2 regions of the Priestia sp. USM5 genome follow, and region 1 is predicted to be linked to the other one. Evidence: riboswitches for the same ligand, from Rfam matches in the RefSeq annotation. Region 1 holds a riboswitch; the other holds the start of a gene.
The links. A riboswitch is a leader RNA that binds a small molecule or an ion and turns the genes downstream of it on or off. The one in region 1 is predicted to bind S-adenosylmethionine.
Positions count from the first base shown of each region.

Region 2: linked by a shared signal. The riboswitch ahead of ACWATA_RS13395 (Na+/H+ antiporter NhaC family protein) and the one ahead of ACWATA_RS26310 (LVIVD repeat-containing protein) in region 1 are both predicted to bind S-adenosylmethionine.

Region 1 covers NZ_JBSGKN010000004.1:18,358-24,029, forward strand. Annotated here, with positions in the region: gene ACWATA_RS26295 (hypothetical protein) at 1-253, shown strand, start outside; gene ACWATA_RS26300 (hypothetical protein) at 250-990, shown strand; gene ACWATA_RS26305 (hypothetical protein) at 991-2,004, shown strand; SAM riboswitch class I at 2,813-2,929, shown strand; gene ACWATA_RS26310 (LVIVD repeat-containing protein) at 3,036-4,418, shown strand; gene ACWATA_RS26315 (twin-arginine translocase TatA/TatE family subunit) at 5,081-5,284, opposite strand; gene efeB (iron uptake transporter deferrochelatase/peroxidase subunit) at 5,357-5,672, opposite strand, start outside.
Region 2 covers NZ_JBSGKN010000001.1:2,472,530-2,478,201, reverse strand. Annotated here, with positions in the region: gene ACWATA_RS13405 (ABC transporter ATP-binding protein) at 1-889, shown strand, start outside; gene ACWATA_RS13400 (ABC transporter permease) at 882-1,649, shown strand; SAM riboswitch class I at 1,751-1,857, shown strand; gene ACWATA_RS13395 (Na+/H+ antiporter NhaC family protein) at 1,943-3,253, shown strand; gene ACWATA_RS13390 (hypothetical protein) at 3,293-3,421, opposite strand; gene ACWATA_RS13385 (LacI family DNA-binding transcriptional regulator) at 3,546-4,505, shown strand; gene ACWATA_RS13380 (transcriptional regulator SplA domain-containing protein) at 4,591-4,839, shown strand; gene splB (spore photoproduct lyase) at 4,952-5,672, shown strand, end outside.

The DNA.
Region 1 (5,672 bases):
TGTTGAAGATGACAAAAACATGTATTTGGAGGAATATGAGGAATTATCCTTGGAGAGCGTTGAAGATATAGTCAGTAGACATGACTTTAATATAAAGGAAGTTACATATAAGACAAATAATACTAATAGAACAATAGTTCTTCAGAAAAATGGGGTAATTGGCTTTGATAATGGGCTAACTGATTCTGAATATCAAAAGTTACTAAAATTTATTGACACTCTAAATTTTGGACTTAAGGTCATTGACATATGAAAAAAACGATTTCCGATTTTATAAACAAAACTATAAAAATCATTGTAACTTTTGTAGTCACACTTTTTACTGCTATTGTTTCCTCAAATAATAAAAATATCGTATATGATTTTCTAAATCAACATGGGTATTCTGATCCCACCGTACAAAAAGTTATTCTGAGCGCTATAATTGCTGCTGCAATTGCAATTTTACAAGAATTACTAGGATTACTCTACAAAGCATTATTATGGATTATTAAAAGCTATTTTGCGCGATTGACAGTGGAGATTAATTTTAGAACAAATAATAGAAATACAGAATCAATCAAATTTAAACCTTCAGGCGGGGAGTACGAAGAAAAACAAATTGAAATTGAACTAAAAATTATCCCAGCTGGTAAAATATCAATTTTAATATTTAAACTGTTAAAATTGCAGATAGAAATTTTCTTTAATCCTCAGATAATTGATGTTACTTTAGTAAACGATCAAGAATGGTTCAATGACAGTGCAAGTACTAGAATTAATGAGAATCAGGCAATTTGTATTAATGTTTTAGATAACTATCGTTTAGGAGGACTTTCTATGAAACCTTATATAATGACAGAAAGTATAGTTATTCTTCCCAAACGTGTTAAAAGAGACACTGCATATATAGATTTTAAGGTTACTTCAGCTATGGGAAATAGAATTAGTAGTGCTTTATGTGATTCTAATATGAAAGAGTTAAATATTGAATGTGAAGGAGGTAAATAAATGTCAAAAGTATACTCAAATATATTTTTATTAAATAATATTAATTGCTTATCTTCTTTAGATAAAGTTTTTAGTAGGCAACATAGCGAGTTATTACCTCATGTGAAGAAAGATGAAAAACAGGTTGCTAGTATGCATGAAGCCGAGAAATATTTTAATTATTCTTGGAAAGAGATAGGTGAATTAGAAGAAATAAAAGTACCCAAGATTAATGGTAATGATAATTTTACAGGAGAAATTATTTCATATCAAAAGGCAATTGCTAATTTGGAGTACACAAAGAAAAGGAAAAAAGATAGTAATGGAAAATTTCTACCAAAAGCTGAAAGAGTAAATGATCTAGATGTAGAGTCATTATTTTTTGAAAAAGAAAATAAAGTATATGTACTTATTATTACTTCAAATGATTACAACATTAGTAGATTTAAAAAGCTTATTGGTAAAGAAAATATTTCGCAAAAAAACCCCGAATACTTACTTAATCCTGATATATTTAATTGGTTATTCTATGTTTATACTGAACGAAATGGAACATTAAATGAAATTACCAAATTAGAAAATATTAGTGGTTTTGTAGGGAATATATCTGATGACGCTAATGTTTTTACAGGAGAATCTTACCAGACAACAGAACTAATAGCGACTAAAGCATTTATAAGCAATGGTGGAGAACTTAAAAAGATCACACTAAGAGTTAGAGACACGGATATAGATATTACTTGTATGATTAATGAAAAATCCACCATTGTAATAAACTGTAGTTTATCTTTTAAATTAAGAATAATGGAATGTACTGATAATGTTGTTTTTTTATTATTATATTTATACGGTTACTTAATCCTTAAATTAAAACAATTGTATATGAATGAATCAGATAGCTTTATCAAAGAAGACAATCCCAAATTCTCAAAGAAAATCGGAATTGATGTAATTAAATCAATTGTGGAAAAAAATAATATCTTATTAAAAGATCTTGAGTCATTTTTGCTAGAAGACTCACTTGAACAAGCTTAGTTAATACTTAGGACTTCTGCTAGTACATATTTACTGCGGGAGTCTTTTTTAAAAATTCAACAACCATTACTGATAACAGCCCTTACTGTCCTCGATTGAAGTTGACGACCTTCATTTTAATCTCGACTACTTACACGTATTTATCCAAAACTTCCTTTTTCCACTTTATAATAAATTTACATTTATATTCCTATTATGCTACTAAAAACGTTCGTAAAAGTATGTGATTTTCAGGAGACGTTCGTGATTTAATTCACGACTTAAACGGACGGTAAAAATGATAGATTCCTTATATAAAACAACAGTCCGTAAACGTATACTTTTGCGGACTTTTATTTGAATTTGGTCCAATACTTTACCATATAAAGTCTCTTTCTAATTATTTAATTTTTTAAGCTATTTATAAGAATTTTTCATGCCGAACCTAATATCACTGAACAGAATATTCAATTATTTCAATCCACTTTGTAAGTGATTACATATATAATTAATATTGTAATTTTCATTATTTCGATGAGTAATAAAGATCAACTAATCCCTTGATAGGACACTAGCTTGTTTTTCTAATGAATACTTAGACGTGAAAAGAGCGTATTCCTTCCGATAGGCGCCCTTAGCCTATAACGCCTTCTAACACTACGGCTTGTTTGCTGCCAGTTTGGTTAGCAGTTCTCTTTGATCACCGTTGGCCACACGCCCCTTCAACCGTTCGCTACTCGTCTTCAAGCATACCAATAAGTAAAGTTTAAAAAATATATTGACATTACATGAAATCATTGTAATAATACAAAGTAATTTGATAGGAATACTATTATTAAGAGCAGGTGGAGGAAATTATCCCTATGAAACCCGGCAACCATTCGTACTAAATAGACAGTAGGAAAACGGTGCTAAATCTAACAGTGTTCACGCTGAGAGATGAGAGGAAATCGGATTTTTCGGAAGCCTTCTGTCTCTTTATGAGTTCAGAAGGCTTTTTGTATTCTGCCTCTTGTAGAGTTTCTATCAAGTAAATCCAAGGAGGAATTTTAATGAAAAGAAAACTTTTGTTAAGTACTGCGCTAGTTACGGGATTAACAGTTTCATCTATATTACCAGTTGCATATGCGCACGATGAACTTGGAGACATCAGCATTGAAAAAGGACAGCGTAACCCAGATGAGATCAGCTCTGTTCCTGTCACAGAAGGAAGTAAGAATTTAAAGTATTTGCACGAAGCCGCAGCTGTACCATTGAAAGAAATTAGAGAAGGTGTCAAGAACAGCACAGCTGACGTGTATGCACATAAAGGATTTGCTTACACAGGGACACATACTTCTGGAGGAGGAAACGGTGGAGTTCGAGTGTTTGACTTAAAAGACCCAACCAATCCTAAAGAGGTTGCCGTTTTCGCAGATCAAGATATTCCTGGAACTTGGCAGGAAAAAGTAATCGTTAAAACGGTAAATACAAAATCTTTTAAAGGAGATTTAGCTGTTGTATCTGTTCAGCAACTAGACGTTAAAAATCCGAATTCTAAGGGTGGATTTCTTTTATACGACGTAACCAATCCATATGACCCTAAGAAGTTAGGGTTCTATGAAGTAACAAAGAAAACAAAAGGAACACATGAATTATACTTAACGACGCAAGGAAACCGCATATTGGTTCTTGCTGCGAACCCTTACGCAGACTACTATTCTCATGGAAAAGAGAAGGACTTTCAGCTTGTTGATGTGACAAATCCAGCTGAGCCAAAGAAACTTTATGAGTTTGATCCACGTTCACTGCCAGAAGTAAGTGAAAACTTTGACGGATATAACTGGAACGCGCCAGACGGCAAGAAACGACCTGTATTCAACCATAGTGCATATGCGGATGAAACAGGAAAAACAGCTTTCCTTTCTTTCTGGGATCTTGGAACAATCATTTTAGATATCTCAAATCCCGAAAACGTGAAGTTTGAGGGAAGGACAACTTTCGCATCTAATCAACAAGGTTCAGCACACTCGGTTGCACTTGCAAAAGGCGGCACGGTACTTGTTGAAACAAGAGAAGTATATGCGCCAATAAAACCAGGTTACGAAAAATCTTATGGTTACACAAGAATCTTTGACATTAAAGATAAAACAAATCCAATACTATTGAGTGAATTTAAAACAGATCTTACAGAAAATATTTCAGAAGATCCGAATAAACAAGTTACGTTTGGTAAAACAGTCCACGATCCAAAAGTACAAGGAAATACATTGTATCTTTCTCACTATGCAGGTGGAGTGAGAGCTGTGGATATTTCGAATCCGAGTAAACCTGTTCAGATTGGCAAATATGTTCCTGCAAATGCGAACATTTGGGGAGTTTTCGTAGATCAAAACTACGTTCTTGCATCTGACATGGGCTCAGGCTTAAAAGTTTTACAGAAAAATAATAAGTAAGTAAACTGGTTCTAGTGCAAATACTTGAAGAAAATATAAAAAGCAAAAGATTTCTAGTGATCCCTGGTTTTAAGCAACTAGTCCAACAGCTGATGGATGAATTCCTTTTGATTTTGGGCAGACTTCTCCCTTTGAAGAGTTTGTTGTCTTAGAAAAGTTGTTGTATCAACGATGTATAAAAAGCTGCATAAAAGAGCAAGAGGACTCCCTTGAGAATCCTTGCCCCCCAAGGGTTCTCTTTTTTCGTGTGTACCGGAAAGAGTGATTATGTTAACTAACCTTGTATATTCTATACAACATAAAAGCAGAAAAACCACTGGGCCTAATCAGTAGTTTTTCTATCCTCGTAAGGAATGGAGAGCTATTTTATGATGCCTCACGGCGTCTTGGGTAGTTTGCTAAAAATATTATTAATTATCCGTCATACCATTAAAAAGATAAAAAGAGAAAAAACAATCCGTGGGAGTTGGATTGTTTTTTCTTGAGGAAAGATCAGGCTGATAGTTCCTTATTGAATTTTATGTTTCTCATTTTGTGTTATGACTACCTATAAAATCCCTTATGTTAACTAGCATCCCTATTTGAAATTACTTAAGAGCCAAGTTCTTTACAAATAAAGAACTTGGCTCTGTATTTATCAGAAAATAACATATCTCAATTTATTAAAGAGGTGTTTTGTCCTCTTTCACTTCATTTTTTAATGATTTTTTATCCTCTTTATCATGGTCCTCCATAATTCCTTGGGTTGCATTTTTAAATTCACGAAGTGTTTTACCGGCGGAGCGTCCTAACTCAGGTAGCCTTTTGGGACCAAATATAATTAATGCTGTTATCCCTATTAAAATTGCACTTCCAGGTCCTACCATTATAATCACCTCATTTCCTATCTATAACAGTACTAAAAAACTGATATCTAACCTGATAAAATTCTTATGAACCTATTCTAACAAAGACTGTGCAATGTACTCTCCTTTACGGATTCCGCGAGCACAAGCAAATATTGCACTACCTATATGTTTCGTATACTCATTTAATTTATCCTGCTGAGATAATACCTTAAGCATTGGTATAAATTGTGTGTCAGGATTCTTTTGATAACTAATAAACATAAGTCCTGCATTTATATTTCCTGTTTTAGGATCTACCCCATCTGTATAAGAATACGCTCTTCTATAAATCTCTTGTCTCGTTCCCTTTGCCAAAGCTGTATGAGAAGTAGGAGGCATTTGCATAAGGCTTACTTTATCGTGTTCT
Region 2 (5,672 bases), on a different contig from region 1:
AGATCATGTTAGTAAAGTAATTGGGAAGAAAACCATTTTGCATGATGTATCCTTATCGGTTGAGCGCGGTGAGATTTTCGGATTGCTTGGTCCGAACGGCTCTGGAAAAACAACGCTAATTCGTACCGTAGTAGGACTCATTAAAGAAACAAAGGGAACAATTACCGTCAATGGGTTTCCTTTAAAAGAACAGTTTACTTCAGCTATGAAATCAATTGGAGCGATTATTGAAAACCCTGAGTTTTATGATTATCTGACGGGCTATCAAAATTTAAAACACTTTGCGAATATGCATGAAGGGATCACGGCAGAACGCTTGGATGAAGTGATTGCGCTAGTAAAGCTTGAAAACAGCATTCATGCAAAAGTGAAGACGTATTCCCTTGGGATGAGACAGCGTTTAGGAGTAGCTCAAGCTATTTTACATAAGCCTGCATTGCTTTTACTAGACGAACCAACAAATGGTCTAGACCCAGCGGGAATGAGAGAATTTCGTACATATTTACAAACCCTCTGCAGGGAAGAAGGTATTTCAATTTTAATCGCGAGCCACTTATTAAAAGAAGTGGAAGCATTATGTGACCGCGTTGGTATTATTCAAAACGGCGAGTTAAAAGCTGTTCAAGATCTATCTCCAAATCGTCAAGATCAAGGGATGTATGTAGAATTTGAAGTATCTGACGTGCAACAAGCAGCGGATCTTTTATCTCAAGAATTCCAAGTAACAATAAAATCCGATAGTATTGATGTAGTGATTATGAAAGAACAAATTCCAGCTGTGAATAGAAAATTAGTGGACAGCGATATTTTAGTCTACCGAATCACTCCTGTTTATGAGACGCTTGAAGATTCGTTTATGTCCGTTACGGAGGGAGAGCACCATGCTTAAGTTAATTCAAAATGAACACATGAAATGGTTTTACAAAAGAAGTACAAAAGTCACGTTTATTACAATCGGCATCTTAACTCTTTGTATGGCTCTTTTAATGAAGAAAGTAGCAAACAGCGCAGGAACGGAAGACAACATATTGAATTTCCTGTCATTTAGTGCAGGCATGCTGATCCTCGTTCAATTTTTCGCGCTTGCTGTTGGAGGATCAATGGTTGCAAAAGAGTTTGAAGCGGGTACCATTAAGCTTCTTTTAATTCGCCCTGCTAGACGTTCAACGATTTTAACGTCCAAGTACATAACGCTCGTTTTAATTAGCTTGTATTACTTGCTGAGCTATTTGCTTTTTTCGTTTGTATGGGGAGCATTGTTCTTTGGATTTGCCAGTCTAGAAGGAGATGCGCAGCTGCTTAAAAACATTACGCTTACGTATGACAGCGCGTATATGGAAACGTTTATGATGATGACGTTTGCTTTTATGCTGTCGTCTTTATTTAGAAACAGCGCGCTTGCTTCAAGTCTAGCTATTGTCATAAGTATCGGCGCAAAAGCTGTAACAGGACTAGTATCAGAGCTAGGTTTATGGTGGGGGAAATTTTTACTGTTCGCCAACACAAACTTTGTGCAGTATATGGACGGAATGAAGACGATGTTTGACGGAATGACAATTCCATTTTCAATCTTCATCTTAGTTGCACACTTTGTCTTCTTTATGGGCGTAGCGTGGGTGGCGTTTTTAAAACGTGACGTAGCTAATTGATGTGAGAATTTTCACACTATATATTTTTCTAAAATAGCATTTGACAATTAAATAAAAAGAGATTACAGTAGTGAAAGACTATTTTTAAAACAACTATAAACTTCTTATCAAGAGAGACGGAGGGACTGGCCCTAGGATGTCTCGGCAACTGGCTGTACGCAGTGCGGTGCCAAATCCAGCAGACGATGTTTCGTTTGGAAGATGAGAAGGGTAATCTTATGATACAAATAAGAGACCTCTTCTTATCAATAAGAAGAGGTCTTTTTTTATTACGTAAACAAGAGGTGTTAAGAATGGAACAACAAAAAGGAAACGGCTGGGCGCTGTTACCGCTGGGCATCTTTTTAGTCCTGTTTGTCGGATCAGGAATTATAACGGGAGATTTTTATAAGCTGCCTGTATTAGTAGCTATTATCATTGCAGCCATCGTGGCGCTGGCTATGAACCGCAAAGATTCACTTAATGTAAAAGTGGAACGTTTTGCTAAAGGAGCAGGGCATCCTGATATCATTATTATGGTACTTATTTTTATTTTGGCAGGTGCTTTTTCTCAAGTCGCTAAAGGCATGGGAGCTGTTGATTCAACGGTAAACTTAGCTCTGTCTGTGCTTCCGCAAAGCTTAGTGGTAGTCGGAATCTTCGTTATTGGCGCATTCATTTCAATTTCGATGGGAACGTCAATGGGAACGATCGCTGCGTTAGGGCCTATCGCTGTAGGAATCAGTGAGCAGGCGCATGTATCCATTACATTGGCAATTGCTGCTGTTGTTGGTGGTGCAATGTTTGGAGATAATTTATCCGTAATCTCTGATACGACCATTGCGGCAGTTCGTACGCAAAAAACAAATATGTCAGATAAATTAAAAGTAAACTTTTTTATTGTCCTTCCTGCAGCGATTGTTACAGTGATTTTATTACTTGTAATGACGCTAGGCAATACGTCATCAGTAGAAATTAAAGATTTTAGCTGGTTTAAAATCTTGCCTTATGTCGGCGTACTCGTTGCTGCCATATTTGGTGCAAACGTATTAAGCATTTTAACCGGAGGAATTGTATTAGCCGGCGTAATTGGATTAGCTGACGGAAGCTACACGCTTTCTTCTCTTGCTAAAACTGTGACAGAAGGTATTGGCGGAATGTCGGAATTAATTATTTTATCTCTTTTAATTGGCGGAATGGTTGAACTCATTCGCTATAACGGTGGTATTCAGTTCTTATTGAACCTATTAACACGACGCATTCAAACAAAAAAAGGCGGAGAATTCAGCATCGCTGGATTAGTAAGTTTAACCAATTTAGCCACGGCTAATAACACGATTTCAATTATTACAGCAGGTCCGTTAGCGAAAGAAATCTCTGATAAGTATTCAATTGATAATCGTAAATCAGCCAGTCTGCTCGACTTGTTTTCATGCAGCGTTCAAGGGCTTATCCCTTACGGTGCACAAATGCTTCTCGCAGCAGGATTTGCTAAAGTTTCACCGGTTGAGATTATTCCATTTACATTCTATCCAATGTTAACAGCGGTTTGCGGTATCATTGCGATTGTAATTGGCTTTCCTCGTTTAAATAAAAAATCAAAATCATCTAAAGAAGCTGCGTAATATCAAACCCTTAAAAAGAACATTCTTTTTAAGGGTTTTTTACTGTTTGAAAAAATCAGTCGGCTTTTTTTCATCTAGCTCCTTCCAAAGTGTCTCATTTTGTTTAAGTGCATAAGCCGCTCCTCCGATTTCAATTCCGCATAATAAAATGAATAATAAAATACCCATGATATGACCTCCTTATATAAGTGAATAAAAACATGATTGTAACGGGTTTAGCTTATTGCTGTTTCACTTTATAATGAGAATAAAGTATGAAACGCGTTTCAGCGCAAGAGAAAAAGGTGAAAACATGACAAATATCCGAGATATCGCAAAAAAAGCTGGTGTATCTGTTTCGACCGTGTCACGGGTTTTAAATCATCATCCGTATGTAAAAGAAGAAAAGCGCCGTCTGGTAGAAGAAGTAATTCAAGAACTTAATTACGAACAAAACATTAATGCCGTTCACTTATCAAAAGGGAAAACAAATATGATTGCTGTCGTCTTGCCTTTTATTAATCATCCTTATTTCAGTCTGCTTTTAGAAGGAGTGGCCTCTCAAGCGTTAGAAAAGCAGTATCAGCTTGTTATTTGTCAGACGAACTATGATGTAAAAAAAGAAGAAGAAGCGCTTCATATGCTAAAAACAAAGCAGGTTGATGGAGTGATTATTTGTTCTAGAGCAGGCAGCTGGAGCACGATTGAATATTATCAGCAGTACGGGCCGATAGCCGTGTGCGAAAACGTAAAAAATCGTTCTATTCGCTCCGTATACGTTGATCATTATGCAGCTTTTAAGAAAGCGCTCATGTATTTAAAAGAAAAAGGATATACGGATATTGGCTACTGTATTGGAAGAATGACGGGTACAAATAGTCAACAGAGGCAGCAAGCATACAAAGAATATGTAGAAAGAATAAATGAGCCTTATCATCCGGAATGGGTGTTTCAAGGCTGTTTGAACGTGACAGATGGTGAAAAAGTGGTGAAAAAATTGGTGCAGATGAAAAATCGGCCTCAGGCGCTTTTAGTAACAAACGATCAAGTCGCTATTGGTATAAAAGCTCAGTGCGAACAAGCGGGTATATCAGTTCCAGGCGATTTAGCTATTATTGGTTTTGATAATCATCCGCTTTCTTCTTATTTACAAATCACAACGATCGAACTTCCTCTCAAAGAAATGGGCGAAACGCTTTTTAAACTAGTCAGGAGCAAGGATCCTCAAAAAATTGAGCTTCCTTTTCGGTTTATTGAGCGTAAAAGCGTATAAATTCTTGATGATCTCACCGCGTGTTTTTATCGGATAAAATGAGTAAAAGCGGACATCATACGAGTAAAGAAAAAAGAAAAGGATGATGATCGTGGAGAAAAAAGAATATCAAGTAGGAGATCAAGTATTTGTTATTTACCGAAATCCTCATACGGCAAACGTTGCCAATATTAATCAAGCTGAAATTGTTGAACATCCTGAAAATAAAGGTGAAAAAGCGCTGTTTCTGCATGAGTCTTATCATTTGTTAGCTGAAGATGATGCTGTGTATTCAACGTATGAAGAAGCAGAGAACATGTATAACAAGATATTTGATTATGAACAATATAATTGACGCAAGGCTCTCTTAAATAGAGAGTCTTTTTTGATCTAAAAAATAATTACCACGGATAGAGTCTTTTTATTTTTCAAACGCTATTAGTATTAGAAAAAAGGAAGTGTACATGATGATAAAACCTTTTGTACCTCAATTAGTATACATTGAGCCAGGAGCAATGGAGTACCCGCTTGGTGTTCAATTAAAAGAAAAATTTGAGAAGATGGGAATTGAGATTCGTCAAACAACTTCTCATAATCAAGTGCGTAATATACCGGGAAAAAATGATTTGCAAAAATACCGCAATGCCAAGTCTACTTTAGTAGTTGGTGTGCGTAAAACCTTGAAATTTGATACATCTAAACCGTCAGCTGAATATGCAATACCTTTTGCAACAGGGTGTATGGGGCACTGTCACTATTGTTATTTGCAGACAACAATGGGAAGCAAACCATATATTCGCACGTACGTGAATGTGGAAGAAATATTAGGTCAAGCAGAGCAATATATGCAGGAAAGAGCCCCTCAAATAACGCGATTTGAAGCGGCTTGTACATCTGATATCGTAGGAATTGATCATTTAACACATTCATTAAAGCGCGCAATTGAATATTTTGGGGAAAGTGAACTAGGTCAACTGCGCTTTGTGACTAAGTTTCATCACGTGGATCATTTATTGGATGCTAAACATAATGGTCGCACGCGCTTTCGCTTTAGCATAAACGCAGATTATGTTATAAAAAACTTTGAACCTGGTACATCTCCTCTTGATTACCGGATTGAAGCTGCTAATAAAGTTGCAAAAGCCGGATATCCACTTGGCTTTATTGTGGCGCCTATTTACATCCATG